Regions from separate parts of the Pseudomonas stagnisoli genome, predicted to be linked through region 1. Evidence: predicted binding sites of a transcription regulator. Region 1 holds the regulator's gene; each other region holds the start of a gene.
What was found. Region 1 encodes LexA, which represses DNA repair genes until DNA is damaged. Its sites were predicted from a motif close to CTGTNTNNNNANACAG; they were not measured.
Positions count from the first base shown of each region.

Region 2: a site for LexA is predicted at 1,652-1,667, ahead of imuA (translesion DNA synthesis-associated protein ImuA). Genes of this name have one in related genera too.
Region 3: a site for LexA is predicted at 7,442-7,457, ahead of recN (DNA repair protein RecN). Genes of this name have one in related genera too.

Region 1 covers NZ_CP184361.1:2,846,914-2,856,736, reverse strand. Annotated here, with positions in the region: gene fadA (acetyl-CoA C-acyltransferase FadA) at 1-72, shown strand, start outside; gene ACOAPY_RS13730 (DUF1653 domain-containing protein) at 135-389, shown strand; gene topA (type I DNA topoisomerase) at 480-3,089, shown strand; gene ACOAPY_RS13720 (DUF6586 family protein) at 3,161-3,682, shown strand; gene ACOAPY_RS13715 (hypothetical protein) at 3,849-4,082, shown strand; gene sulA (SOS-induced cell division inhibitor SulA) at 4,132-4,599, opposite strand; gene lexA (transcriptional repressor LexA) at 4,617-5,228, opposite strand; gene ACOAPY_RS13700 (TetR/AcrR family transcriptional regulator) at 5,472-6,179, shown strand; gene ACOAPY_RS13695 (L,D-transpeptidase family protein) at 6,220-6,744, shown strand; gene nagZ (beta-N-acetylhexosaminidase) at 6,764-7,762, shown strand; gene ACOAPY_RS13685 (S-methyl-5'-thioinosine phosphorylase) at 7,776-8,513, shown strand; gene ACOAPY_RS13680 (CsiV family protein) at 8,571-9,095, opposite strand; gene mfd (transcription-repair coupling factor) at 9,108-9,823, opposite strand, start outside.
Region 2 covers NZ_CP184361.1:2,511,960-2,521,782, reverse strand. Annotated here, with positions in the region: gene ACOAPY_RS12065 (Y-family DNA polymerase) at 1-998, opposite strand, end outside; gene imuA (translesion DNA synthesis-associated protein ImuA) at 1,007-1,612, opposite strand; gene dnaX (DNA polymerase III subunit gamma/tau) at 1,791-3,881, shown strand; gene ACOAPY_RS12050 (YbaB/EbfC family nucleoid-associated protein) at 3,906-4,232, shown strand; gene recR (recombination mediator RecR) at 4,397-4,996, shown strand; gene ACOAPY_RS12040 (N-acetyltransferase family protein) at 4,998-5,474, opposite strand; gene ACOAPY_RS12035 (rhodanese-like domain-containing protein) at 5,468-5,905, opposite strand; gene ftrA (transcriptional regulator FtrA) at 6,002-6,988, shown strand; gene ACOAPY_RS12025 (sigma-70 family RNA polymerase sigma factor) at 7,047-7,559, shown strand; gene ACOAPY_RS12020 (FecR domain-containing protein) at 7,563-8,507, shown strand; gene ACOAPY_RS12015 (TonB-dependent siderophore receptor) at 8,619-9,823, shown strand, end outside.
Region 3 covers NZ_CP184361.1:1,032,441-1,042,263, reverse strand. Annotated here, with positions in the region: gene carB (carbamoyl-phosphate synthase large subunit) at 1-1,328, opposite strand, end outside; gene carA (glutamine-hydrolyzing carbamoyl-phosphate synthase small subunit) at 1,365-2,501, opposite strand; gene dapB (4-hydroxy-tetrahydrodipicolinate reductase) at 2,688-3,491, opposite strand; gene dnaJ (molecular chaperone DnaJ) at 3,502-4,629, opposite strand; gene dnaK (molecular chaperone DnaK) at 4,743-6,659, opposite strand; partial or broken gene grpE (nucleotide exchange factor GrpE) at 6,768-7,337, opposite strand; gene recN (DNA repair protein RecN) at 7,482-9,152, shown strand; gene fur (ferric iron uptake transcriptional regulator) at 9,214-9,624, opposite strand; gene ACOAPY_RS04905 (outer membrane protein assembly factor BamE) at 9,722-9,823, shown strand, end outside.

The DNA of each region.
Region 1 (9,823 bases):
GGTACTCTGGGCGTGTCCACCATGTGCGTGGGTCTCGGCCAGGGCATCACCACCATCTTCGAACGCGTCTAAGCGTTAGTCGATGCGAAGACCGGGGCCTTGTGCCCCGGTTTTTGTTTTTCAGGAGAACTCCCATGCAACTGCAACCTGGCCTCTACCGCCACTACAAGGGGCCGCAGTACCGCGTGTTCGGTACCGCGCGCCATTCGGAAAGCGAAGAGTGGCTGGTGGTCTATCAGGCACTTTATGGTGATTTCGGCCTGTGGGTGCGGCCGCTCGAGATGTTCTGTGGCACGGTCGAACTGGACGGCGAGACGGTGCCGCGCTTTGCTCTGATCGAGGCCGAACCGGCGGTGATCGGGCAGGGGGCTGCCGGGAATCACGCTTGACCGCAACTCGACAGCCACTATATATAGCGGTGCCTTGATAGGCTCCCGCCGCTTATTCTTTCTTTTTCGTATTCAGGAATTCTCCAGTCCATGGGCAAATCGCTGGTCATCGTGGAATCCCCGGCCAAGGCCAAGACCATCAACAAGTACCTGGGCAACCAGTTTGTGGTGAAGTCGAGCATCGGCCATATTCGTGACCTGCCCACCAGCGGTTCCGCCAGTGCCAGCAAGGAGCCGGCCAAGCGCGGCAAGGCCGCGGCTGCCGAGGCGCCGGCCCTGTCGCCCAAGGAGAAGGCCAAGCGTCAGCTGTTCGCGCGCATGGGCGTTGATCCCGAGCATGGCTGGAAAGCCAAGTACGAGATCCTGCCCGGCAAGGAGAAGGTGATCGAGGAATTGCGCCGACTGGCCAAGGATGCCGACACCATCTACCTCGCAACCGACTTGGACCGCGAAGGGGAGGCCATCGCCTGGCACCTGCGCGAGGCCATCGGCGGCGACGATAGCCGCTACAAGCGCGTGGTGTTCAACGAGATCACCAAGAAGGCCATCCAGGAGGCCTTCTCCCAGCCCGGCGAACTGGACATCAACCGCGTCAACGCGCAGCAGGCACGCCGCTTCCTCGATCGCGTGGTGGGCTACATGGTCTCGCCGCTGCTGTGGGCCAAGATCGCCCGTGGCCTCTCCGCCGGTCGCGTGCAGTCGGTGGCGGTGAAGCTGGTGGTGGCGCGTGAAAAGGAAATCCGTGCCTTCGTCCCGGAAGAATACTGGGAAGTGCACGCCGATCTGGGCACCGCCAAGAGCGACAAGGTGCGCTTCGAGGTGGTCCGCGAGAACGGCGAGGCCTTCAAGCCGCTGAATGAGGCCCAGGCCATGGCGGCGCTGGAAAAGCTCAAGGCCTCCAGCTACAGCGTGGTCAAGCGCGAGGACAAGCCGACCTCGAGCAAGCCGTCCGCGCCGTTCATTACCTCCACCCTGCAGCAGGCGGCGAGCAACCGACTCGGCTTCGGGGTGAAGAAGACCATGATGATGGCCCAGCGTCTCTATGAGGCGGGCTACATCACCTATATGCGTACCGACTCGACCAACCTGTCGGCCGATGCCATCGAGATGGTGCGCGGTTTCATCGACAACGAGTTCGGCCAGAAATACCTGCCGGCCAAGCCGAACCTTTACTCCAGCAAGGAGGGCGCCCAGGAAGCGCACGAGGCGATTCGCCCGTCCGACGTCAATCTGCGCCCGACCCAGCTGTCCGGCATGGAGCGTGACGCCGAGCGCCTGTACGAGCTGATCTGGCGCCAGTTCGTGGCCTGCCAGATGCCGCCGGCCGAATACCTGTCCACCAGCGTCAGTGTGGCGGCCAGTGGCTTTGAACTGCGTGCCAAGGGCCGCATCCTCAAGTTCGACGGCTACACCCGCGTGCTGCCGCAACAGAGCAAGCCAGGCGAGGACGACGTACTGCCGGAGATGAAGGAAGGCGAGGCGCTCAAGCTGCTCAAGCTCGACCCCAGCCAGCACTTCACCAAGCCGCCGGCGCGCTTCTCCGAGGCCAGCCTGGTCAAGGAGCTGGAAAAGCGCGGCATCGGCCGTCCGTCCACCTATGCGGCGATCATTTCCACCATTCAGGAGCGCGGCTACGTCACCGTACACAACCGTCGCTTCTATGCCGAGAAGATGGGTGACATCGTCACCGAGCGCCTCGACGAAAGCTTCGCCAACCTGATGGACTACGGCTTCACCGCCGCCATGGAAGAGCATCTGGACGATGTGGCCCAGGGCGAGCGCGACTGGAAGCACCTGCTCGACGAGTTCTATGGCGACTTCAGGAAGAAGCTCGAAGTGGCCGAGACGGCGGACAAGGGCATGCGTGCCAACCAGCCGACTCCGACCGATATCGCCTGCCGCGAATGCGGCCGGCCGATGATGATCCGTACCGCCTCCACTGGTGTTTTCCTCGGCTGCTCCGGCTATGCGCTGCCGCCCAAGGAGCGCTGCAAGGCCACCCTCAACCTGATCCCGGGCGATGAGATCGCTGCGGATGACGAGGGCGAGTCCGAGTCCCGCGTACTGCTGGGCAAGCACCGCTGCCCGATCTGTGCCACCGCGATGGATGCCTACCTGCTGGACGAGACCCGCAAGCTGCATATCTGCGGCAACAACCCGGATTGTGCCGGTTATGAGATCGAGCAGGGTCAGTACCGCATCAAGGGCTACGAAGGTCCGAGCCTGGAGTGCGACAAGTGCGGCAGCGAGATGCAGCTGAAGACCGGGCGCTTCGGCAAGTTCTTCGGTTGCACCAATGCCAGCTGCAAGAACACCCGCAAGCTGCTGAAGAATGGCGAGGCGGCACCGCCGAAAATGGATGCGGTGCCGATGCCGGAACTCAAGTGCGAGAAGGTCGACGACACCTACGTGCTGCGTGACGGGGCATCCGGCCTGTTCCTCGCCGCCAGTGGCTTCCCGAAGAACCGTGAGACCCGTGCGCCGCTGGTGCTGGAGCTGATTCCGCACAAGGACGAGATCGATCCCAAGTATCACTTCCTGCTGGCTGCTCCAGCCAAGGATCCCGATGGCCGTCCGGCAGTGATCCGCTACAGCCGCAAGACCAAGGAGCAGTATGTGCAGAGCGAAGTGGACGGCAAGCCCACCGGCTGGCGCGCCTTCTTCGATGGTGGCAAGTGGAAGATCGAAGACAAGCGCTGATCTCTGTTGCCCTCTGATACCGGGTGCTGATGCACCCGGCATGTTCCGCTCTCGCAGTCGAGGAGTAGGCCATGGCTCACGAGCCCTATACCCGTACCAACCAAAAGATCTTTTTCGCCGGCCTGGCGTTGGAGAGTCTGCGCAAAGCCGAGGCTGGCGAGGCCATGAATGCCCAGGCGCTGATGCAGGCCGAGCGTGAGGTCGTGCTGTTCCATCTGCATGGCGCCGTATTGGCGCTGTGCCACGAGATAGCCGATTACTACAAGCTGGCCGAGGCCCGTGCCCCTCGAGTCGAGCTGCTGCTGAATCAGGACGTCCTGCAGCGTTCACCGACGCCTGAGCTTGCCGAGCTGATGGAAATCGCGGCTCAGCCGGAGAGTTGGTTAGCGCAGTTGTTGGCTGCTCATGCCGCGCTGTTCCTGCCGCCGCAGGCGCCGAAGACGGCCAAGGTGGACCCGACCCTGCCGCTGATCCAGACGGTCAGCCTGGAGCCAGAAGAGGCACCGCAGTTGGGCTACGCCGAGCTGGAGAGCTGGCGCCAGCAACTCAAGCAGCTGGTATTGCGCTACCGGGAGTCGCTCAGCGAGTGCTGAGATTCGCGGCGGGTCGCTTGCATGGCGATACGCCGGCCTCTGGAATGCATATCTTCGGCGATCAGTGCAGCTGCAGTGCGGCTTGCCCCGGGGCTGTTTGCGCCTTCCGGGCTAGGGCCTGAGGGCGGGTACTGTTACACTGGCACCTCGCTAGGAGAACCGCACCATGTCCACTTCCTTCCTCGAAATCGTCGAACTGCCCGATGGGCGCATCATTCTGCGCCGTGCCGAGGATGAAGAAGTGCTGGTGACGCTGGACTTCTCGGCGGATGCCAAGGCCTTCCTGCAGGGCCATCATGTCGAAGTGGCCAAGGCCATGCTCAATGTCGGCGTGCAGATGGCCGGTCGCCTTGCCGAAGGTGATATCGAGCAGGATGAGCAGCCGCGCGTGCTGCACTGATCGATTGACGGGCCGCCCATGGCCCTATGCAGCCTTGCTCCGAAGCGCCTCAATCCAGGCGGATATTCAGGCTTTGCGCGCTACCCAGGCGTGCGGCACTGCTCAGGCTGGCTCGCTGGCCGGGCAGCAGGCTGATCCAGCTCACCACGGTATGGCTGCGGCCCAGGCGTAAGGCCTCACGAGCCAGCTCCAAAGCATCCTGGCCGGCGCGCGGTTGCAATACCAGTAGTCGATCGAGATTAAGGCCGGCACTACGTAGCCAGGCATTGGTGATGGCGGCGGGCGGAGCGACCAGGGTCAGCCAGCGGGCGTCCTGGTTCAGACTCAGCTCGCGCAGCACCGGGCCGAGCAGGTGGCGGCAGTTGCCGAGCGAGCCGGACAGGCGCAGTTCACTGAAGGGCTCCGGCTCGTCGAGCCAGGGCGCCTGCACGGCTTCGTCGAGCAGCGGCAGGTGGGTGCCGAGGAAAGCTTCAAACAGCGGAAGTTGCGAACGATTCAGCGACTGCGGGAACTGCATGAAGCTCTCCTTGATACTTAGCGGCGGATCACGCCGACACTCAGGCCTTCGATCACCAGATCCTGTTCTTCCAGATTCACCTCGATAGGCGCGAACTCCGGGTTCTCGGCGATCAGTAGCACCTTGTTGCCGTTGCGCTGGAAGCGCTTGACTGTGACTTCGTCGTCGATGCGTGCCACCACGATCTGGCCGTTGCGGGCCTCGCGGGTGGTGTGCACGGCCAGCAGATCACCGTCGAAAATGCCGATGTTCTTCATGCTCATACCGCGGACGCGCAGCAGGTAATCGGCCTTGGGATGGAAGAACTCCGGGTTGATCTTGCAGGTGTCTTCCACGTTCTGCTGGGCGAGAATCGGTGCGCCGGCAGCGACCCGGCCAATGACCGGCAGACCTTCCTCTTCATTGGCGGCCGGTTCGAAGCCGGGGATGCGAATGCCGCGGGAAGCACCCGGGGTCATCTCGATCGCGCCTTTGCGGGCGAGGGCCTTGAGATGCTCCTCGGCGGCATTGGGCGATTTGAAGCCCAGTTCCTGAGCAATCTCGGCGCGCGTCGGCGGGTAGCCGTTGTCTTCCAGGCAGCGTTTGATGAAGGCGAGGATTTCGGATTGTCGCGGCGTCAGTTTGAGCATGCTGGCGGTCTGTCTGTTTATACAGTTGCTGTGATTATATACAGTGATTCTCCGCTGGCAACCTTTCTTTGTGGCCAGGCTTGGCGCGGCCCTTCTCACCACCCCGGCGGGTGGGTTGGGATTTCCGCTATCTGGCCTATGGTTAAATGCGTGACCGACCAGCCATGAATGGTCCTGCCAGACTTGACAGGCAGACAGTCTGAAACGTATGTTTCAAACAAGTGTTTGTCAGGTGAGGGTGTCATGGCTCAATCAGAAACTGTTGAGCGCATTTTGGATGCTGCCGAGCAGCTGTTCGCGGAGAAGGGCTTCGCCGAGACGTCTCTGCGTCTGATTACCAGCAAGGCCGGGGTCAACCTGGCGGCCGTCAACTATCACTTCGGCTCCAAGAAGGCGCTGATCCAGGCGGTGTTCTCGCGTTTCCTCGGGCCTTTCTGCATCAGTCTCGAGCGCGAGCTGGACCGGCGCATGGCCAAGCCGGAGATCAAGCCCAGCCTCGAAGAGCTGCTGGAGATGCTGGTGGAGCAGGCCCTGGCGGTAAAGCCGCGCAGTGGCAATGACCTGTCGATCTTCATGCGTCTGCTCGGCCTGGCGTTCAGCCAGAGCCAGGGCCACCTGCGCAAGTATCTGGAAGAGGTCTATGGCAAGGTCTTCCGCCGCTACATGCTGTTGCTGAACGAGGTCGCGCCCAGGCTGCCGCCGCTGGAGATCTTCTGGCGCGTGCATTTCATGCTCGGTGCCGCAGCTTTCAGTATGTCCGGTATCAAGGCGCTGCGCGCCATCGCCGAGAACGACTTCGGTGTGGATACCTCGATCGAGCAGGTGATGCGCCTGATGGTGCCGTTTCTCGCCGCCGGCATGCGCGCCGAAAGCGGCGTGACCGACGAGGCGCTGGCCAACGCCCAGTTCAAGCCGCGCAGCAAGGCGCCGGTAGCCGCCAAGGCCGTCTGAGGCTGTGCCCCTGCGGGCCGATGGGCTAAGCTAGCGGCCCATGCGCCCGCTCGACCTCCTGCATATCTCTATCGCCGACCAGTGCCTGTACGGGTTTACCGACGGGCAGCTGGTCGTGCGCCTGCCGGTTTCCACCGCGTTGAACGGGGCGGGCGAGCAGAGTGGGTCCAACTGCACGCCGCGCGGCCGCCATCAGGTGCGCGCGAAGATCGGCGACGGCCTGCCCGAGGGGGCCGTGTTGCGCGGGCGACGCTGGACCGGCGAAGTCTGGTCGGAGGCGCTGGATGCGCAGTTCCCCGGCCGCGACTGGATCCTCACCCGTATTCTCTGGCTCAGCGGCTGCGAGCCCGGTCGCAATCGCCTGGGCAAAGTCGATACCTTCCGCCGCTACATTTATCTGCACGGTACGCCGGACAATCAGCCCATGGGCGTGCCGCTGTCGCACGGCTGTGTGCGTCTGCGCAACGCCGACCTGTTGAACCTCTTTCCCCGCGTGCCGTCTCACTGCGCGGTGATGATCGACGAAGCGCCGTGCCCGCAGTGGGCAGCGGCCGATCCCGTTTAAGGACTTCTCTGTGACGACCCTGTTTGGTTCCCTGATGCTGGACATCCACGGTACCTGGCTGACTGCCGAGGACCGCCGGATTCTGCGCCAGCCCGAGGTGGGCGGCCTGATCCTGTTCGCCCGCAATATCGAAGATCCGCGCCAGGTGCGCGAGCTGTGCGCGTCCATTCGCGCCGTGCGCCCGGACCTGCTGCTGGCGGTGGACCAGGAAGGTGGCCGCGTGCAGCGCCTGCGCAACGGCTTTGTGCGCCTGCCGGCGATGCGTGCCCTGGCCGACAACGACAACGCCGAGCAGCTGGCCGAGCACTGCGGCTGGCTGATGGCGACCGAGGTGCTGGCCGTGGGTCTGGACCTCAGCTTCGCCCCGGTGCTGGACCTGGATCACCAGCGCAGCGCCGTGGTCGGCAGCCGCAGCTTCGAGGGCGATGCCGAGCTGGCCACACGTCTCGCCGGTGCCTTCATCCGCGGCATGGATGCGGCGGGCATGGCCGCCACCGGCAAGCACTTCCCCGGCCACGGCTGGGCCGAGGCCGATTCGCACGTGGCCATCCCGGTGGACGAGCGCAGCCTGGACGAGATCCGTGCCAGGGACCTGGTACCGTTCCAGCGCCTGAGACAGCAGCTGGCGGCGGTGATGCCGGCGCATGTGATCTACCCGCAGGTGGACGCCGGCCCGGCCGGATTCTCGCGGCGCTGGCTGCAGGAGATTCTGCGCGGCGAGCTGGGCTTCGATGGGGTGATCTTCAGCGACGACCTGTCCATGGCCGGCGCCCATGTGGTGGGCGATGCCGCCAGCCGTATCGAAGCGGCGCTGAACGCCGGCTGCGACATGGGCCTGGTGTGCAACGACCGCGCCTCGGCCGAGCTGGCTCTCGGCGCCCTGCAGCGCCTCAAGGTGCAGCCGCCCAAGGGCCTGGCGCGCATGCGCGGGCGTGGCTTCGCCCGTACCGACTACCGCGAGCAGCCGCGCTGGCTGCAGGCCGTTGCCGCGCTGCGCGCCGCGCAGCTGATCGACTGATTAAGGACGCAGCATGACCATCTACGCCATCATCGGCGGCACCGGCCTGACCCAGCTGGAAGGCCTCACCCTCAAGCAGGCGCAGAACATCGATACGCCTTACGGTGCGCCCTCTGCGCCGGTGCTGCGCGGCGAGTATGCCGGCCAGGAGGTGCTGTTCCTCGCTCGCCACGGCCACCCGCACCGCATCCCGCCACACCAGGTGAACTACCGCGCCAACCTCTGGGCGCTGCAGCAGGCCGGCGCCGAGGCGATCATCGCGGTCAACGCGGTGGGCGGCATCCACGCGGCCATGGGCAGCGGCCACCTGTGCGTGGCGCACCAGGTGATCGATTACACCTGGGGCAGGGCGCACACCTTCTTCGAGGGCGAGATCGACCATGTCACCCATATCGACTTCAGCTATCCCTATGACGAAGCGCTGCGCGGCAAGCTGATCGACGCGCTGCAAGAGCTCGGCTACCCGCACAGCAGCCATGGCGTGTATGGCGCTACTCAGGGCCCGCGCTTGGAAACAGTGGCGGAGATTGCCCGCATGGAGCGCGACGGCTGCGACATCGTCGGCATGACCGGCATGCCCGAAGCCGCTCTGGCCCGTGAACTGGAGCTGCCCTACGCCTGTCTGGCGCTGGTGGTCAATCCGGCAGCCGGCAAGTCCAGCGGCATCATCACCATGGCCGAGATCGAGGCCGAGCTGGCCCGTGGCATCGACAATGTGCGGGCCGTACTCGGGCATGTGCTGAGCGCCTGAGTCATCCGGCCGGAATAAAAAAGCCCCGCAGTGCGGGGCTTTTTTCATGCGGTGTGATCAGGGCTGGGTGATCTTCACCAGCACGCCCAGGCTGCCGTTGTCCAGGTAGGTCAGCTCGTTCGGCTTCAGGCGAGTCTTCTGCCGCACGCGTTCGCTGCCGGTGAGCAGGCCGTCGGTGTCGAAGCGGTTGATCCAGAAGTCGGCTTCCAGGTCGATCAGACGCTGCTGTTCACTCAAGGACACCACGCCCTCCACCGGGAAGTGGCCGAACTGTTCGTTGCCGGTGCTCAGTGCCGCCTTGCTCGGGGCGGCAGTCAGGTTCTGCGCCCAGGCCTTGTGCAGCAGCACTTCGTAGCCATTGCCCGGATTGAGCTTGGCGGCCTCGCCGTCCAGCGCGGTGCCGCGCTCGTTGCCGGCGATGGGCGCGGCGCCCACGGCCCAGTCATCCGGTGCCGGCTGGCTGCTGGACAGCGCTTCGCCGGCCTGACGGAAGACGATCACTTCGATCTGGAACAGGCCGTCGGCGAAGGCCTGCGGGGCCATCAGGCAGAGCAGCATCAGGAGGGGGCGAAGCACGCGCATGGGTCAGTCCTTTCAGGCGGATGGCGGGGCGAGGCGCTCCAGCAGCGCCTCTAGGGTATTGAAACGTTCTTCCGGGCGCTCCATCGGCACCTGGAATTTGAACAGGGTGGCGCCTTCGAACTTGTAGCGGTTCGGTTGGCCCTGGATCAGCTTGATCAGCACCAGCGGGTCGACGCAGGTGTCGGCGGCAAACTCGATGCGACCGCCCTGGGGGCCGGCGTCGACTTTCTTGATGCCGAGCTTCTCCGCCTGCAGCTTGAGCAGGGTCAGGCGCATCAGGTTCTTGGTTGGCTCCGGCAGCAGGCCGAAGCGGTCGATCATCTCCACCTGCAGCTCCTTCAGGCCGTCTTCGTCGGCGGCCGAGGCGATGCGCTTGTAGAGGATCAGGCGGGTATGTACGTCCGGCAGGTAGTCGTCGGGAATCAGTGCTGGCACCCGCAGGTTGACTTCCGGACCACCGCCCAGTGGTTGCTCCAGGTTGGGCTGCTCGCCCTTGCGGATGGCTTTGACGGCACGTTCCAGCATTTCCATATAGAGGGTGAAGCCGACCGCCTGGATCTGCCCGCTCTGGCCGTCGCCGAGCAGTTCGCCAGCGCCGCGGATTTCCAGGTCGTGGGTGGCCAGGACGAAGCCGGCGCCGAGGTCCTGGGCGTTGGCGATGGCCTCCAGGCGCTTTTGCGCATCCTCGGTCATGCCCTTGCGTGGCGGCGTCAGCAGGTAGGCGTAGG
Region 2 (9,823 bases), 330 kb from region 1:
AAGTCGCGGGCTTGCAGGTGCAACGCCAATACCGGTGCCGGTAGCTGCAGCTGCTCCAGGCGCGTGCGGGTCAGCTCGAACAGCCGGTCCGCTTCGCGTTCGGCGGCGAGCAGGCCGACGTTCAGCCCGGTCGGCACGCCGCTGCGGTGTTCAAGCATGAGGGTGAAGCGCTGTACACCGCTGTCGCGGCCCGCCAGGTAGGCGGCCAGATCACTGATGACACGGCGCAGTGGGAAGAGTAGGGCCTGATGCGACTGAACCTCGAAATTCAACTCGATACGCGTACTGAACTCGTCCGGCGGCAGGTAGAAGTCCAGGGCCAGCGGACGGCGGCCCAACAGGCGGTCGAGATGTTCCAGCAGGCTGGCGGGGAAGCGCCGTGCCAGGGTTTCGCGCGGCAGCCGCAACACGGCGTCCAGCCTGCGCAGACCCATGCGCAGCAATGCCTCGGCTTCGTCACGGCCAAGCCCGGCACGCTGTACCGGCAAGCGGCCGATGGCCTGGGCGAGGGTGGCCTCGTCTGCCACGGCCAGGCCGTCGTGAACATTGGCCAGGGCGCGAGCGGCCGCCGGGTTGGGTGCCAGGACGATGCGTCGCTGATAGCCAAGCAGCTCCAGTTCCTCGCGCAGGCGGGCCTCCAGGCGAGGCCAGGGGCCGAACAGGGCGAGGCTGGATTGCACTTCCAGCAGCAGGGCGCGGGGATAGTGCAGGCTGACCTGCGAACTGAAGCGGTAGGCCCAACTGGCGAGAAACCCCTGGCAGTGCGCGATGGCCGCCAGGTCATAGTCGGCAGTGGCGAAATCACGGCTCAGAAGCTGGGCAGTGCTCAGGAGCATGCCGGCGCGCAAGCCAAGCTCGCGGGCCTCCGGGTTGAGCGTCTGTATGACGCGACGGTTGGCCGGCCCGGTGAGCAGCGCGAGCGGCGTGTGCGGGTCATCCCGCTGGCGTAGCGCATGGTCCAGCGCGAGTTGCGGCAGGAGGATACAAGCCCAGCGCATGGCGACGATCAGATCCGGATGGCGTGGGCCGGTGCCAGGCCGCCACGGCATTTGAGCACTCGCAATTGGCCAGATCCCTCCAGCCACAGGCGCAAGGCCGCAGGCGAGGGGTTGTGCGCGGCACTGGCCGGGCGATAGGTGAAGGCCAGGGTATGCCCGGTTTCAGCGGCTACTTGCAGGCGGCGCAGGGCGCGGTCGCTGGCGTGTTCCGGCCAGCACAGTACGGCGCCACAGCTGCCGGAGCGCAGGCACTGCTCGGCGGCCCACAAGGTTTCCTCCCTACGGGCACGAATGATCTCCAGGCGGTCCAGATCGATACCTGCTGCCTGCCAGGCGGGGGCATACGGCAGGTAGGGAGGGGCCACCAGGACCAGGCGTTCGCCGGCCCGGCTCAGACGCGCCAGGGTCGGCCACAGCAGGCGCAGTTCCCCCGTGCCGGGGGCGGACAGCAGGATCTCGCTGAGCGCCTCCTCGGGCCAGCCGCCACCTGGCAGTACAGCGTCGAGCGTGGCATGGCCTGTGGGATGGGTGCCGGCCTTCGGCGCCAGGGCCTGGCCCTTCCATACACGGCGCTCATCCAGCAGGTTGGCTAGGGCACTGTTTCGGGCGTTCATGAAGTGTGTCTGGGCATGCATGGCGATATCGCTAAAATACTGTATATAAAAACAGTATTCGATGAGGCGGAGGTCAGCAAGTCCACCCCGATGAGGGGCGCAGTCCATGGCGGATGCAATTTACCCGGTGCTCCGCTAGGATTAGCCACTTCCGCACTCTCAGCCGCGACGGTTTTTCATGAGTTATCAGGTCCTTGCACGTAAATGGCGTCCGCGCAGCTTCCGCGAGATGGTCGGCCAGACCCATGTGCTCAAGGCCCTGATCAATGCCCTGGACAGCCAGCGCCTGCACCACGCCTACCTGTTCACCGGTACCCGCGGCGTGGGCAAGACCACCATCGCGCGGATCATCGCCAAGTGCCTGAACTGCGAAACCGGCATCAGCTCCACTCCCTGCGGCACCTGCTCGGTGTGCCGGGAGATCGACGAGGGCCGCTTCGTCGACCTGATCGAGGTGGACGCCGCGAGCCGCACCAAGGTGGAGGACACCCGCGAACTGCTGGAAAACGTGCAGTACGCACCTAGCCGTGGGCGCTACAAGGTCTACTTGATCGACGAAGTGCACATGCTCTCCACGCACTCGTTCAACGCGCTGCTCAAGACCCTCGAAGAGCCGCCACCCCACGTCAAATTCCTGCTCGCCACTACCGACCCGCAGAAACTGCCGGTCACCATCCTCTCGCGCTGCCTGCAGTTCTCCCTGAAGAACATGCCGCCAGAGCGGGTGGTCGAGCACCTGACCCATGTACTGACCGCCGAGAGCATTTCGTTCGAGGAAGACGCCCTGTGGCTGCTCGGCCGCGCCGCCGACGGCTCGATGCGCGACGCCATGAGCCTCACCGACCAGGCCATCGCCTTCGGTGAGGGCAAGGTGCTGGCCGCCGATGTGCGCTCGATGCTCGGTACTCTTGATCACGGCCAGGTCTACGGCGTGCTGCATGCGCTGCTGGAAGGCGATGCCCGTGCGCTGCTCGAAGCGGTGCGCCACCTGGCCGAGCAAGGCCCGGACTGGAATGGCGTGCTCTCGGAAATGCTCAATGTGCTGCACCGTGTGGCCATCGCCCAGGCGCTACCGGAGGCGGTGGACAACGGCCAGGGCGACCGCGACAAGGTACTGGCGCTGGCCCAGGCGCTGCCGGCCGAAGACGTGCAGTTCTACTACCAGATGGGCCTGATCGGCCGCCGCGACCTGCCGCTGGCGCCGGACCCGCGCGGTGGCTTCGAGATGGTGCTGCTGCGCATGCTGGCGTTCCGCCCGGCGGATGCCGATGGAGCGCCGAGGTCACCTTTAAAGGACCTGGGGATCAGCAAGGCCACCGCTGATTCCAGCCAGACCCCGGTGGCCGGTGTGGCCCCCGTGGCTGCGCCGGCCGCTATCGTTGCTTCGGTTGCTCCAGCTGTTGCGCCAGCCGTGCCGGAACCCCAGCCTGTGGCGGCTCCGGCTCCGGCTCCGGCTCCGGCTCCGGCTCCGGCTCCGGCTCCGGCTCCGGCTCCGAGTGAAACTGCCACCCCTGCAGCCACACCGGCCATGGCCGCCACCCCCGCACCTGTCGAGCTGCCTGCGCCAGTGGTCGAGGCAGCGCCGGTCGATCTGCCCTGGGAAGCGCCCGCAGCACAATCGCCCGTACAGGTTGCCGAGCCGGTCGCGCAGGTTGCTGCAAGTGTTCCTGAAACCACTGCCGCTGTGCCGCTCGAGCCGGCACCGGCGGCCTCGGCCCCGAGCGTTGCGGCAGCGCCGGTCGAGGAGGGCGATGACGACGAGCCGCCGCCCGGCGACTACGACTACTACGAGGCCGATGCCGACAGCCTCGATTACGACTTCGACGCGCCTGCGGCGGCGCCGGCCGAGCCCGAGCCATTACCGGCGGCGCAGCCGGCCACCGGCCTGGCCGCCGAGTGGCTGGATCTGTTTCCGCGCCTGGGCCTGTCCGGCATGACCGGCAGCATCGGCGCCAACTGCACCCTGGTCGAGGCCAAGGGTGACGACTGGCTGCTGCACCTGGACCCGGCGCACAGTGCGCTGTTCAATGCCACCCAGCAGCGTCGCCTGAACGAAGCGCTCAATCAGCACCTGGGGCGCAGCCTGAACCTGCGCATCGAGTTGCTGCGTCCCGAGCAGGAGACTCCGGCCCAGGCTGCCGCGCGCAAGCGCGCCGAGCGTCAGCGCCTGGCCGAGCAGTCGATCCATGACGACCCGCTGGTGCAGCAGATGATTCAACAGTTCGGGGCGAGCATTCGCCCCGACTCCATCGAACCCCTGACTCCCTGAGTCGATTAGCCGAGGAACACCATCATGATGAAAGGCGGCATGGCGGGCCTGATGAAGCAGGCCCAGCAGATGCAGGAAAAAATGCAGAAGATGCAGGAAGAGCTGGCCAACGCCGAAGTCACCGGCCAGTCCGGTGCCGGCCTGGTGAGCGTGGTGATGACCGGTCGCCACGACGTCAAGCGCATCACCCTGGACGACAGCCTGATGCAGGAAGACAAGGAAGTGCTGGAAGACCTGATCGCCGCTGCGGTGAACGACGCCGTGCGCAAGGTCGAGCAGAACAGCCAGGAGAAGATGGCCGGTATGACCGCAGGCATGCAGCTTCCCCCCGGCTTCAAAATGCCCTTCTAAACCGGGCCGCCCAGTCGACGCACATGGCTGCGTTGCTCGAAGGCGCGGGCATCCTCATTTACGCGCAGTAAACTCCGGTGCCCACGCCTTCTCGCGCCTTGCCCTGCACGCCGCCTGAACGCCCCTTGCTCCGCGCAGCCTCATTCACATAGCGACACTTGCCCATGAGCTTCAGCCCGCTGATCCGCCAACTGATCGATTCGCTGCGTCTGCTACCCGGTGTCGGGCAGAAGACCGCGCAGCGTATGGCCCTGCAGTTGCTGGAGCGCGATCGTAGCGGTGGCATGCGCCTGTCGCAGGCGCTGGCGGCGGCCATGGAGGGGGTGGGGCACTGCAAGCGTTGCCGCACCCTGAGCGAGGACGAGCTGTGCCCGCAGTGCAGCGATCCGCGCCGCGACGACTCGCTGCTGTGCGTGGTGGAGGGACCGCTGGACGTGTTCGCGGTGGAGCAGACCGGCTATCGCGGGCGCTACTTCGTGCTCAAGGGCCACCTCTCGCCGCTGGATGGCCTGGGCCCGGAAGCCATCGGCATTCCCGAGTTGCTGGCGCATATCGGCGCCAGCCAGTTCTCTGAGGTGATCCTCGCCACCAACCCGACGGTGGAGGGCGAGGCCACGGCTCACTACATCGCGCAGATGCTGGCGGGCAAGGGCATCGTGCTGTCGCGCATCGCCCATGGCGTGCCGCTGGGTGGCGAGCTGGAGCTGGTGGATGGCGGCACCCTGGCCCATGCCCTGGCTGGGCGCCGGCCGATTTCCGGCTGACTCAGTAGCGCGCCAGCGTCTGCAGCTCGGCGTCATCCATCTCGTAAGCGATCCATTTCTGCACCGGGCGACCGCCCAGGCGCTGGTAGAAACTTTCCGCACGAGCATTGCCGGCCAGTACGTCCCAGTGCAGGCGTCCGGCACCTTGCTCCAGCGCCCATTGCGCCAGCGTGCCCAGCAGTTGCCTGCCCAGAGCCTGTGAGCGCCAGGGCGCCGTCACATACAACTCCTTGAGGCGCACGGTCGGGCGCAGATCAACGGTGAACGGGACGAGCAGCGCGATGGCGTAGCCGCGCAGCTCGCCTGCTGCGGTCTCGGCGACGAAGACCTGGCATTGCGCCGTGGGGCCGAAGGCGCGCCGGTGCAACGCGGCTTCGTCCACGGCGAAGTCCGCCAGGTAGTCCTCGAAGGCGGCCAGCTGGCGCATCAGCGTAAGCAACTGCGGCACGTCCGCCGCGCAGGCCTGGCGGATCAGCATGCGCAGCTGACGCTTTGCGAGGCGGCGCTCGGCTGGGCATCGCCGCTGACCAGGTTCAGGCCCTCATCGAGCCAGCCGGTGACGCCGCCGATCATCTCCTTCACCGCGTAGCCGAGGCTCGCCAGGCGCACCGCGGCGCGGTGGACGCCGTTGCAGTGCGGGCCGGCGCAGTAGACGACGAACAGGGTGTCGCGGGGAAACTCAGCCATGCGCTCGGTGCTCATCAGGCGGTGCGGGATGTTGATGGCGCCGGGTACGTGGCCGGCGGCGTAGGCGGCCTCGCCGCGTACATCGACCAGCACGTAGTCGACCTGGCCTTCCTGCCGGCTGCGGTAGACGTCCGAGCAGTCGGTCTCGAAGGCGAGGCGCTGGCTGAAATGCATCAGGGCGATGGCGGAAGTGGCGGCGGGGAACTGGCTGACCAGGCTCATGGTGGAACTCCTCGTGATGGGGTATGGCGCCACTGTATGAGTCGCCGCGACTCCGCTACAGTGGCGGCTCGGACAGGTATCGGAAATTTTCCGCCAATGCGCAACGACCCCGGCCTGGTGGCCATCCTCGCCTATGACGGCCTGTGCACTTTCGAATTCGGTATCGCCGTGGAGATCTTCGGCCTGGCGCGGCCGGAGTTCGATTTCCCCTGGTATCGCCACCGCATCGTCGGCCTCGACGAGGGGCCGATGCGCGCCACGGGTGGCATCCGGGTGCTGGCCGATGCCGGCTTAGAAGGCTTGGCCGAGGCCCGCACCATCATCGTTCCCGGCTGGCGCGACCGTGCCGAGCTGCCACCGCCGGCGTTGCTCGATGCCCTGCGCGAGGCCCACGGGCGTGGCGCGCGGCTGCTGTCGATCTGTTCCGGGGTGTTCGTGCTGGCGGCCAGCGGTCTGCTCGACGGCCAGCGCGCCACCACCCACTGGCGCTATACGGATGAGCTGGCGCAGCGCTACCCGGCCATCGAGGTGGATCCGCAGGTGCTGTATGTCGACGCCGGCCAGCTGATCACCTCGGCCGGTAGCGCCGCTGGCATTGATGCCTGTCTGCACCTGGTGGCGCGTGACTTCGGCAACCAGGTCGCCAATCGCGTGGCCCAGCGCCTGGTGATGGCGCCGCAGCGTGCCGGCGGCCAGGCGCAGTTCATCCCCGCGCCGGTGGCGCACTCCGCGCGCCATGATCTGTCCGGCCTGCTGGAGTGGGTACGCCAGCGCCTCGATCAGCCATTGGAGGTCAGGCAGCTGGCGGCGCGGGTAGCGATGAGCGAGCGCACCTTCCTGCGCCGTTTCGGCGCGGCCACCGGCATGACGCCCAAGGCCTGGCTGCAACACGAGCGCTTGTCCCGTGCCCGCGAGCTGCTGGAGGGCGATGCGCAGAGCGTCGAGCGTATCGCCGAGCAGTGTGGCTATCGCACCGTGGAGAGTTTTCGCGTTGCGTTCCGCAACCATCTGGGGCTATCGCCAAGCGCTTATCGCGAGCGCTTCGGCAGGCATGGCACGAAAGCCCAGACGCCGCTGGCGTAAAACACTTGAGAAGCATTACCATTCGCGCCAATTCCACGTCCAGCGGCAGACGTATCCCATGGCGGTTAGCGCGGTCTCACAGCAACAAACCTTCCAGCAGCTTTACCGGGATCACCACGGCTGGCTGATCAGCTGGTTGCGGCGGCGCATGGACTGCTCTCAGGGGGCTGCCGACCTGGCCCAGGACACTTTCCTGCGCCTGCTGAGCAAAGAGCGCGATCTCGCGCCGCTGCGTGAGCCACGTGCCTACCTGTCGACCATCGCCCATGGGCTGCTGGTCAATCACTGGCGGCGCCTGGCCATCGAGCGTGCCTATCTCGAATCCCTGGCCCAGCAGCCGGAGCAGTACGCCCCCTCACCGGAGCAGCGCGAGCTGATCATGGCTTCCCTGCTGCAGATCGACGCCCTGCTGCGGCGCCTGCCGGGCAAGGTGCGCGATGCTTTCCTCCTGGCTCAGCTCGATGGTCTGACCTACGCGCAGATTGCGGTAAAGCTCGGTGTGTCCGAGCGTATGGTGAAGAAGTACATGGCCCAGGCCATGCTCCATTGCCTGACCCTGGCGCAGGACTGAGGCATGGGCCAGTCGATTGATTTTGCCGTGTTGCAGCAGGCTGCCGACTGGTTCGCCCGGCTGCGCGACGAGCACGCCAGCGAGCAGGACCGGCTCGCCTGGCAGCGCTGGCTGGAGGCCCGGCCGCAACACCGCCAGGCCTGGCTGCGGGTTGAGAGCATCAGCGGTCAGTTTGAACGCCTGCCGCAGCGCCAGGCGGCGCGTTCGGCACTGCAGGCGCGTGGAGTGGAGCGACGCCAGGCGCTCAAGGCGCTATCCATCGTGGCGGGCGTTGGTCTGCTGGGGCTGGGCGGCCGTGCACTGCCCTGGCAGCAATGGCAGGCCAGCCAGCGCACGGCGGTGGGCGAGGTACGTGACAGCCAACTGGCCGATGGCAGCCGCCTGTGGCTGAACACCGACAGCGCGCTGGACGTGGATTTCACTGCCCAACTGCGACGCCTGATGCTGTACCGCGGCGAGGTGCTGGTCGAGGCGGCCGACGATGCCCGTCCGTTGTGGCTGGAAACCGCCCATGCGCGCCTGCGGGTGCAGGGCGGGCGTTTCGCCGTGCGCCAGCTGGACGACGGTTACCTGGTCTCGACCCAGATCGGCGCGCTGGAGATTATTGGTGCCCGCCGGCAGAGCCTGTTTGCGGGTCAGCAGGCCTATTTCGATGCCCACTGGGTGGATAGCCCGGCGCCGTTGCGCCAGGGCCAGCAGGCCTGGACCCACGGCGTTCTGCAGGCCGATGACATGCCGTTGGGAGAGTTCGTCGCCGAGCTGAGCCGCCACCAGCGTGGACATCTGGGCTGCGATCCGCGGGTGGCCAAGCTGCGCCTGGTTGGCGCCTTCCCGCTGGCGCAGCCGGAGCGCATCTACGCCGCCCTGGAGGCCAGCCTGCCGGTGCGTGTGGTGCATCGGCTGCCGTGGTGGATCAGCATCGAGCCGCGCCATTCAGCTGCGACTTGAGTGCGGATATAAATATTTCGCATTCGTGGTTCCCCTTTTTTCATCTGGCTTGGCTTCAAGCGCATTAGGGCGATTTTGCCCGCTATGCCATCGCTATCCAGGGGGATTCACATGCCTTACTCCACTACTCCGCACGCCCTGCGTCGGGCGATTCGCGCCGCCGTGCTGGCCATGCCGCTGGCCGCCCTGCAGCCGGGCCTGGGCGGCCTGGCCCAGGCCGCCGATGCCGAGCAGAGCCTGCGCAGCTACGCCATCCCGGCCGGTCCGCTGTCCAGCGCCCTGAGCCAGTTCGCCAGCGAGGCGCAGATTCTCCTCGCTGTCGACGGCCAGCTCACCGCCAACAAGCAGAGCCAGGGCCTGCAGGGCCAGTACTCGGTGGATGAGGGCCTGGCCCGGTTGCTGCAGGACAGCGGTATGCAGGTGGTGCGTGACGCCAGCGGCAGCTATTCGCTGAGCCTGGTTGGCGAGGGCGCCAGCCTGTCGCTGCAGACCACCGAGGTCGAGGGCTTCGCCCTGGGCAACGCGCTGGGCAGCATGGACGGCTACAACGCCACCCACAGCAGCGTGGCGACCAAGACCAGCAAGGCGCTGGTGAACACTTCGCAGAGCGTATCCGTGGTGACTGCCGCGCAGATCGAGGAGCAGGGCTCGCGTACCGTCGCCGAGGCTACCCGCTATACCGCCGGTGTGCTCACCAACCCTTACGGCAACACCCATCGCTATGACTACCTGGCCATGCGCGGGATCAACGATGGTTCGGTGGACAACATCATCATCGACGGCCTGAAGGCCATGGGCGATCCGGGCTCCTTTACCAGCCTGCAGATCGATCCCTACTTCCTCGAACGCATCGATGTGCTCAAGGGCCCGTCTTCGGTGCTCTACGGTCGCAGCAATCCGGGTGGTCTGGCAGCGCTGACCACCAAGCGCCCCGAGTTCGAACAGGCCGGCCGCATCGATGTGTCCTTCGGCAGCCATGACTACAAACAGACGGCCTTCGACGTCACCGGCCCGCTCAGCGACAACGTCGCCTACCGCGTGGTCGGCCTGGCCAAGGACACCGATGTGCAGGTCGAGCATGTCGAAGAGACTCGCTACGCGCTGATGCCCAGCCTGGCGCTGAGCCTCGGTGACGACACCCTGCTCAATCTCTACGCCTACCTGCAGGAAGACCCCAATGGCGGCTACCACGGCAGCCTGCCGGCCTCCGGCACCCTGCACACGCGTAACGGCGAGCGTATCTCTGCCAGCTTCTTCGAGGGTGACCCGGACATCGAGGAATTCAAGCGCAGCCAGCAGATGCTCGGCTATGAACT
Region 3 (9,823 bases), 1.8 Mb from region 1:
AAGGCGTCGGCCACGTACCAGACGCGGTCGGCGCTCGGCACGGTCAACTCGCGACGCAAGGTGCTCTCGGCTTCCGGGTCATTCAGGTCGAGTTTCTCGTCGAAACCGGCCACGCCGACTTCCAGGCCGCGCAGGGCTTTCTGCATGGACTCCTGGAAAGTGCGGCCGATGGCCATGACTTCACCCACGGACTTCATTTGGGTGGTCAGGCGGGCGTCGGCCTTGGGGAACTTCTCGAAGGCGAAACGCGGGATCTTGGTGACGACGTAGTCGATGGCCGGCTCGAACGAGGCCGGGGTGCGACCGCCAGTGATGTCGTTGCTCAGCTCGTCGAGGGTGTAACCGACGGCCAGCTTGGCGGCGATCTTGGCGATGGGGAAGCCGGTGGCCTTAGAGGCCAGCGCCGAGGAACGCGACACGCGCGGATTCATCTCGATCACGACCATGCGACCGGTGTTCGGGCAGATGCCGAACTGCACGTTGGAGCCGCCGGTTTCCACGCCGATCTCGCGCAGCACCGCCAGGGAGGCGTTACGCAGGATCTGGTATTCCTTGTCGGTCAGGGTCTGCGCCGGCGCCACGGTGATCGAGTCACCGGTGTGCACGCCCATCGGGTCGAAGTTTTCGATGGAGCAGACGATGATGCAGTTGTCCTTCTTGTCGCGGACCACCTCCATCTCGTATTCCTTCCAGCCGATCAGCGACTCGTCGATCAGCAGCTCGCTGGTCGGCGACAGATCCAGGCCGCGGGCGCAGATTTCTTCGAATTCTTCACGGTTGTAGGCGATGCCGCCGCCAGTGCCGCCCATGGTGAAGGACGGACGGATGATGCAGGGGAAGCCGACCTTCTCCAGCACGCCGTAGGCTTCTTCCATGTTGTGCGCGATGCCGGAAACCGGGCAGGCCAGGCCGATGTCTTTCATCGCTTTGTCGAAGCGCGAACGGTCTTCGGCCTTGTCGATGGTGTCGGCATTGGCACCGATCATCTCGACGCCGAATTTTTCCAGGATGCCGTGCTTTTCCAGGTCCAGAGCGCAGTTCAGCGCGGTCTGGCCGCCCATGGTCGGCAGCAGGGCGTCCGGACGCTCCTTCTCGATGATCTTGGCCACGGTGGCCCACTTGATCGGCTCGATGTAGGTGGCGTCGGCCATGGCCGGGTCGGTCATGATGGTGGCCGGGTTGGAGTTCACCAGGATGACGCGGAAGCCTTCTTCCTTCAGGGCCTTGCAGGCCTGGGCGCCGGAGTAGTCGAACTCGCAGGCCTGGCCGATGACGATGGGGCCGGCGCCGAGGATCAGGATGCTTTTGATGTCTGTACGTTTTGGCATGTTTCTTACTCGAATCCTTGGGTCAGTCGGCGGGGCTTAGCGGCGCTTGGCCATGGCTTCGATGAAGCGATCGAACAGCGGGGCCACGTCGTGCGGGCCGGGGCTTGCCTCCGGGTGCCCCTGGAAGCTGAAGGCTGCCTTGTCGGTGCGCTCGATACCCTGCAGGGTGCCGTCGAACAGCGACTTGTGGGTGGCGCGCAGGTTGCCCGGCAGGCTGGCTTCGTCCACGGCGAAACCGTGGTTCTGGCTGGTGATCATCACCACGCCGGAGTCCAGGTCCTGCACCGGGTGGTTGGCACCATGGTGGCCGTGGCCCATCTTCAGGGTTTTGGCACCGGAGGCCAGGGCCAGCAGCTGGTGGCCGAGGCAGATACCGAATACCGGAATCTCGGTATTGAGAATTTCCTTGATCGCGGCGATGGCGTAATCGCACGGCTCGGGATCGCCGGGGCCGTTGGAGAGGAACACGCCGTCCGGGTTCAGCGCCAGCACGTCCTTGGCCGGAGTCTGCGCCGGCACCACGGTCAGGCGGCAGCCACGCTCGACCAGCATGCGCAGGATGTTGACCTTGACCCCGTAGTCATAGGCGACCACATGGTAGGGCAGCTCGCTGGCGGCGATTTCCGGGTGGCTGTCGGTTTTCAGATTCCACACACTGGAACGCCATTCGTAGCGCCCGATGCAGCTGACCACCTTGGCCAGGTCCATGCCCTTGAGGCCGGGGAAGCTGCGCGCCAGTTCCAGGGCCTTCTCCTCGGTCGCGCCTTCGCCAGCCAGGATGCAGCCGTTCTGCGAACCCTTCTCGCGCAGGATGCGGGTCAGGCGACGGGTATCGATGCCGGCGATGGCGACGGTGCCGTTTTCCTTCAGGTACTCATCCAGCGGCTGCTTGTCACGCCAGTTGCTGGAGATCAGCGGCAGGTCGCGAATGATCAGGCCGGCGGCCCACACGCGGTTGGATTCGGCGTCTTCCGGCGTGGTGCCGGTGTTGCCGATATGCGGGTAGGTCAGGGTGACGATCTGCTGGGCATAGGAAGGATCGGTGAGGATTTCCTGATAGCCGGTCATGGCGGTGTTGAACACCACCTCACCAATGGTATGGCCATCGGCACCAATGGCTTCGCCGCGGAAAATGCTGCCGTCAGCGAGTGCGAGTATGGCTGGCTTAGTCAAGAAGACCTCCCTTAGATCTGCTGCTTGTTCAAACGCAGGTTGTAAAAAAGCGGGATGACGTATTGACCGTCACCCCGCTTCTTTATCTGATTCATTCTGCGTTACTTTTAGTGGACACACTAAAGCGGGCAGCTTACAGGAAAAGCCCTTTTCGGTCCAGCAATTGCATGGACCGAAAAGGTATTTTCAGTTCAGGCCCAGCACGTCCTGCATGTCATAAAGACCAGCAGGCTGTGCCTGCAGCCACAGCGCTGCGCGCACCGCGCCCTTGGCGAAGGTCATGCGACTGGAGGCCTTGTGGGTGATCTCCACGCGCTCGCCGTCGGCGGCGAACAGCACGGTGTGGTCGCCCACCACATCGCCGGCACGCACGGTGGCGAAGCCGATGGTCTCGCGCTCACGCGCACCGGTCTGGCCTTCGCGTCCATAGACCGCGACCTTGCGCAGATCACGCCCCAGGGCGTTGGCCACCACCTCACCCATGCGCAGTGCGGTACCGGACGGCGCGTCGACCTTGTGCCGGTGGTGCGCTTCGATGATCTCGATGTCGACATCATCGCCCAGCACCCGCGCGGCGGTATCCAGCAGCTTCAGGCAGAGGTTGACACCCACGCTGTAGTTGGCGGCGAAGACGATCGGGATCTCCTGCGCGGCGGCCTCCAGCTGCTGCCGCTCCTCCGGCGAGAAGCCGGTGGTGCCGATGACCATGGCCTTGCCGGCGCGACGACATACTTCCAGATTCTTCAGGGTCACCGAAGGGTGGGTAAAGTCGATCAGCACGTCGAACTGATCGAGCACGGCATCCAGCTCACCCACCAGGGTAACGCCAATCTTGCCCTGCGCCGCCAGCTCGCCGGCATCGGCACCGATCAGGCTGCTGTCCGGGCGATCCACAGCCGCGGTCAGCTTGGCACCTTCGGCCTGGCCGACCGCCTCGATCAGGATCTTGCCCATGCGCCCGGCGGCGCCCATCACTGCAATACGTCGCATAGCCGATTCCTTAAATATCGCCGAAGAAACGCTTCATGCCATCGAACCAGCCACTGGCCTTGGGCGAGTGGGAGCTGTCACCTTCGAGCGTCTTGCGGAACTCTTCCAGCAGCTCGCGCTGGCGCTTGTCCAGGTTGACCGGGGTTTCCACCGCCACCTTGCACAGCAGATCGCCGGCACCGCCGCCACGCACCGGTGCCACGCCCTTGCCACGCAGGCGGAACAGCTTGCCGGTCTGGGTGCCTTCCGGGATCTTCAGCTTGACCCGGCCATCCAGGGTCGGCACTTCCAGCTCGCCGCCCAGCGCCGCATCGGCGAAGCTGATCGGCACCTCGCAATACAGATGCTTGCCGTCACGCTGGAAGATCGGGTGCTCACGCACGTTGACCACCACGTAGAGGTCGCCGGCCGGCCCGCCATGGGAGCCCGCCTCGCCCTCGCCGGACAGGCGGATGCGATCGCCGGTATCGACACCCGCGGGCACCTTGACCGACAGGGTCTTGCTCTCTTCCACGCGCCCCTGACCGTGGCAGCTGCCACAGGGGTCAGTGATCATCTTGCCGCTGCCATGGCAGCGCGGGCAGGTCTGCTGCACCGAGAAGAAGCCCTGCTGCATGCGCACCTGGCCGATGCCACCACAGGTGGTACAGGTCACCGGGCTGGTGCCCTTCTTGGCGCCAGTACCATCGCAGGTCTTGCAACCGACCAGGGTCGGCACGCGAATGGTCACGGTGGTGCCGCGCACCGCCTCTTCCAGGTCCAGTTCCAGGGTGTAGCGCAGGTCGGAGCCGCGCTGGGCACCGCCACGCTGGCCGCCACGACCGCCACCGAAGAAGTCGCTGAACACGTCACCGAAGATGTCGGAGAAGTTGGCGCCGCCGAAGCCGCCGGCACCGCCGCCGCCCATCTGCGGATCGACCCCGGCATGGCCGTACTGGTCGTAGGCCGAACGCTTGGCGGCGTCGGAGAGCACCTCGTAGGCCTCGTTGGCCTCCTTGAATTTCTCTTCGGCGCCCTTGTCGTCCGGGTTGCGGTCCGGGTGGTACTTCATCGCCAGGCGGCGGTAAGCTTTTTTCAGCTCCGCTTCGCTGGCGCCGCGCTCGACTCCGAGCACTTCGTAATAGTCACGTTTGGCCATAAATCCTCAACACCTCTGATTCACAGGCTCCAGACACGCCAACGCGGGAGCAAGCCCCCGCGCGGAGAATCGCCGACCGCAACGCGGCCGACTGGCACCCTAGTAAGCGGGGCTTACTTGTTGTCCTTGACCTCTTCGAACTCGGCATCGACCACATCGTCGGCCGCGTCCTTGGCACCCTCGGCGCCCTGGGCGGCAGCGCCCGGCTGCGGCTGCTCGGCGTACATCTTCTGCGCCAGCGGGGTGGTGGCTTCGGACAGAGCATTGATCTTGGCCTCGATCTCGGCCTTGTCGTCGCCCTTGAGGGCCACTTCCAGGTCGCCGATGGCCTTCTCGATGGCCGCCTTCTCGTCGGCAGTGGCCTTGTCGCCCGCCTCGGTGATCATCTTGCGGGTGGCGTGGACCAGACCGTCGCCCTGGTTGCGGGCCGCGGCCAGCTCTTCGAACTTGCGGTCTTCCTCGGCGTTGGCCTCGGCGTCACGCACCATGCGCTCGATTTCCTCGTCGGACAGGCCGGAGTTGGCCTTGATCACGATCGACTGCTGCTTGCCGGTGGCCTTGTCCTTGGCGGACACGTGCAGGATGCCGTTGGCATCGATATCGAAGGTCACTTCGATCTGAGGCACGCCACGCGGGGCCGGCGGGATCTCGGCCAGGTCGAACTTGCCCAGCGACTTGTTCTGCGCGGCCTGCTTGCGCTCGCCCTGCAGCACGTGGATGGTCACGGCGCTCTGGTTGTCGTCGGCGGTGGAGAACACCTGCGACTTCTTGGTCGGGATGGTGGTGTTCTTCTCGATCAGCGGAGTCATCACGCCGCCCATGGTCTCGATGCCCAGGGTCAGCGGGGAGACGTCGAGCAGCAGCACGTCTTTCACGTCACCAGCCAGCACGGCGCCCTGGATGGCAGCACCGATGGCCACGGCTTCGTCCGGGTTGACGTCCTTGCGCGCTTCCTTGCCGAAGAACTCGGCGACCTTCTGCTGCACCAGCGGCATGCGGGTTTGACCACCGACCAGGATCACCTCATCGATGCTGCCGACGTCCAGGCCGGCGTCCTTCAGGGCGATGCGGCACGGCTCGATGGTGCGGGCCACCAGCTCCTCGACCAGGGCCTCCAGCTTGGCGCGGGAAATCTTCACATTGAGGTGCTTCGGACCGGTCGCGTCGGCAGTGATATACGGCAGGTTGACATCGGTCTGCTGGCTGGAGGACAGCTCGATCTTGGCCTTCTCGGCCGCCTCTTTCAGGCGCTGCATGGCCAGCGGATCGCCTTTCAGGTCGATACCGGACTCTTTCTTGAACTCGTCGACGAGGTAGTCGATCAGGCGGATATCGAAGTCTTCACCACCGAGGAAGGTGTCGCCGTTGGTGGCCAGCACTTCGAACTGGTGCTCGCCATCGACTTCGGCGATCTCGATCACCGACACGTCGAAGGTACCGCCGCCCAGGTCATAGACGATCACGGTGTGGTCGCCCTTGGCCTTGTCCATGCCATAGGCCAGAGCCGCGGCGGTCGGCTCGTTGATGATGCGCTTGACGTCCAGACCGGCGATGCGACCGGCGTCCTTGGTGGCCTGGCGCTGGCTGTCGTTGAAGTAGGCCGGAACGGTGATCACCGCCTCGGTGACCGGCTCGCCCAGGTAGTCCTCGGCGGTCTTCTTCATCTTCTTCAGCACTTCGGCGCTGATCTGCGGCGGCGCCATCTTCTGGCCCTTCACTTCCACCCAGGCGTCACCGTTGTCGGCCTTGGCGATCTTGTAGGGAACCATCTTGATGTCCTTCTGCACCACGTCTTCCTCGAAGCGGCGGCCGATCAGGCGCTTCACCGCGTAGAGGGTGTTGTGCGGGTTGGTCACGGCCTGGCGCTTGGCGCTCTGGCCGACCAGGGTCTCGCCGTCATTGGTGTAGGCGATGATGGACGGGGTGGTACGCGCGCCTTCGGCGTTCTCGATGACCTTGACGTTACCGTTTTCCAGAATGGCGACGCAGGAGTTGGTGGTTCCCAAGTCGATACCGATGATCTTGCCCATGTTCATTATCTCCGAAACTGTGTCTTTAACCTTGAGTACGGCGCGCCTGGTTGCCCGCCGTCACCTAATGAATCGCTTGCCCTGTAGATGGGGTCGCCGCGAACTATTTCAAGCCTGCTCGTCGATCGACGGCGGCGGGGTCAGCGGCGCCTTGCTCACCACCACCATGGCCGGGCGCAGCAGGCGGCCGTTCAGCAGGTAACCCTTCTGGAACACCTTGAGTACGGTGTTCGGCTCGGCGTGAATGCTTTCTTCCATCGCCATGGCCTGATGGTGCTCCGGATTGAAGGGTGCACCGTGCGGATCGACCGCCTCCAGTTGGTGACGCTTGAGGGTGTCAACGAACAGCTTGAGGGTCAGTTCCATGCCTTCGCGGATGGCCTTGCTCGCCTCGTCGGCGGCGCTGGTCAGCTCCAGGCCGCGCTCCAGGCTGTCGACCACCGGCAGCAGGTCGTTGGCAAACTTCTCCAGGGCGAACTTGTGCGCCTTCTCCACGTCCTGCTCGGCGCGGCGGCGCACGTTCTGCAGGTCCGCCGCCATGCGCAGGGACTGATCCTGGGCAGCGGCCAGCTGCTCTTCGAGGCTCTGCACGCGCGCAGCCAGCTCGTCACCGGCGACCGCTTCGTTCGCCTGCTGCTCTTGCGGGTTGGTGTCCAGGGTCTGTTCGTCTGCCATTGGGTCCTCCTGATTAAACGTCGGCGGGTCATGGCCCGCGCTTCTTGCCGCCTATATGGGGGCCGCGCACAGGGTTTCAAGGGTTATTGCCCGGACAAAACAAAACACTGTATAAATACCCAGCACAAACTTTTGGGAGCGCTCTCCATGCTGGTGCACCTGTCCGTTCACAACTACGCCATCGTCGAACATCTGGACCTCGAACTGCAGCGCGGCATGTCGGTGATCACCGGCGAGACCGGCGCCGGCAAGTCGATCATGCTCGACGCCCTCGGCCTGGCCTTGGGCGACCGCGCCGACAGCGGCGTGGTCCGCCCCGGCGCGGACAAGGCGGACATCCTCGCCAGCTTCGACTTGGAGGACATCGCCGAGGCCCGCGCCTGGCTGGCCGAACGCGACCTGGACAACGACGGCCCGTGCATTCTGCGCCGGGTCATCACCAGCGAAGGGCGCTCGCGCGGCTATATCAACGGCTCCCCCTGCCCGCTGGGCGATCTCAAGGCCCTCGGCGAACTGCTGATCGACATCCACAGCCAGCACGAGCACCAGTCGCTGCTCAAACCCGACACCCACCGCCGCCTGCTCGACGAGTATGCCGGCAGCCAGGAACTGGCGCGCCAGGTGCAGCTGGCCGCGCAACGCTGGCGCCAGACGCGCCAGGAACTGCAGCGCCTGTCTTCCAGCGGCGACGAACAACGCGCTCGTCATCAGCTGCTCAGCTACCAGCTGGAAGAGCTGGAGAACCTGGCCCTGGGCGACAACGAGCTGGAACAGCTGGAGCAGGAGCACAAGGCCCTGAGCAATGCCGAGCAGCTGCTCGGTGCCTGCCGTCAGGTGCTCGACCTATGCAGCGAAAGCGATGCCGGCAACGTACTGTCGGCACTGACGGCCAGCCTCAACCGCCTGGGCGGCTTCAGTGACCAGCCAGCACTGGGCGAAGCCACCAACCTGCTGGCCAGCGCGCAGATCCAGGTCGAGGAGGCGATCGGCGAACTGAACCGCTTCATCGATCACTTCGATGCCGACCCGCAGCGCCAGCAGCTGCTGGAGGAGCGCCTGGACGCCATCTATGGCCTGGCGCGCAAACACCGGGTGCAGCCCTTCGAACTGGCCGAGCTGCAGCAACGCCTGCTGCAGGAACTGGAAGGCCTGAACGCCGACGACGAGGCGGTCGAGCGCCTCGGCGAGGAACTGGCCGCCTATGAACGTCACTACCGGGAGAAGGCCGATGAACTGAGCACCCTGCGCCGGCAGGCTGCCAGCCGTCTGGCCGAGGCGGTGCAGGCGGAGATGCAGACCCTCGGCATGCCGGGCGGTCGCTTCAGCATCGAACTGCAGGCGGGCACCAGCGACGAGCCGCAACCGCAGGGGCTGGAGCAGGTGGAATTCCTGGTCAGCGCCAACCCCGGCCAGCCGCTGAAATCGCTGGCCAAGGTCGCCTCCGGCGGCGAGCTTTCACGGATCAGCCTGGCCATCCAGGTGATCACCGCACAGACCTCGCGCGTGCCGACCCTGGTATTCGACGAAGTCGATGTCGGCATCGGCGGCCCCACCGCCGAAGTGGTCGGCCAGCTGCTGCGCCGCCTCGGCGAGCGTGGCCAGGTGCTGACCGTAACCCACCTGCCGCAGGTGGCCGCCCAGGGTCACCAGCACCTGTTCGTGCACAAGGCGCGCGGCCAGGACAGCACCCAGACGGCAGTCGCCTGCCTGACGCCGGAAGGCCGGGTCGAGGAGATCGCCCGCATGCTCGGCGGCGTCGACCTGACCGAGGAATCCCTGGCCCATGCGCGCAAGATGGTGACCAAGGCCCAGGCCTGAAAAAGCCAGCAATAAAAAAGGCGCCCATCGGGCGCCTTTTTTATTCCGCTGAGACCTGCGCTTACTTTCTCTTGCGCACGTACAGCACCAGATTGTGATCGACCAGATCGAAACCGTGCTGCTTGACGATTTCCTTCTGCAGTTTCTCGATCTCCGGATCGAAGAACTCGATGACCTCGCCGGAATCCACGCAGACCATGTGATCATGGTGACCGCCATCCGCCAGTTCGAATACGGCATGACCACCATCGAAGTTGTGGCGTTCGACCAGGCCGGCGGCCTCGAACTGGGTCAGTACGCGGTAGACGGTGGCCAGGCCCACGTCCTCACCGGCTTCCATCAGAGCCTTGTACACATCCTCGGCGCTCATGTGGCGCTGTCCGGAGACGGACGAATCGAGCATCTGCAGAATCTTCACACGCGGCAGGGTGACCTTGAGGCCGGCCTTGCGCAGTTCGCTGTTTTCAACCATGGTCTGCTTTCTCGTGGTTGCTGCTTCGCAGCTCCCGTTAATGCGGGTATGATCGGGGTTTAATTTGCCCAGCCAAGATAGTGGAAGTCACCCACCGATGCAAAACACCAAGCTCTTGCTGCCCAGCCTCACCCTCGTGGGTCTGTTCGCACTCGCCGGCTGTTCGTTTCCCGGGGTCTACAAGATCGACATCCAGCAG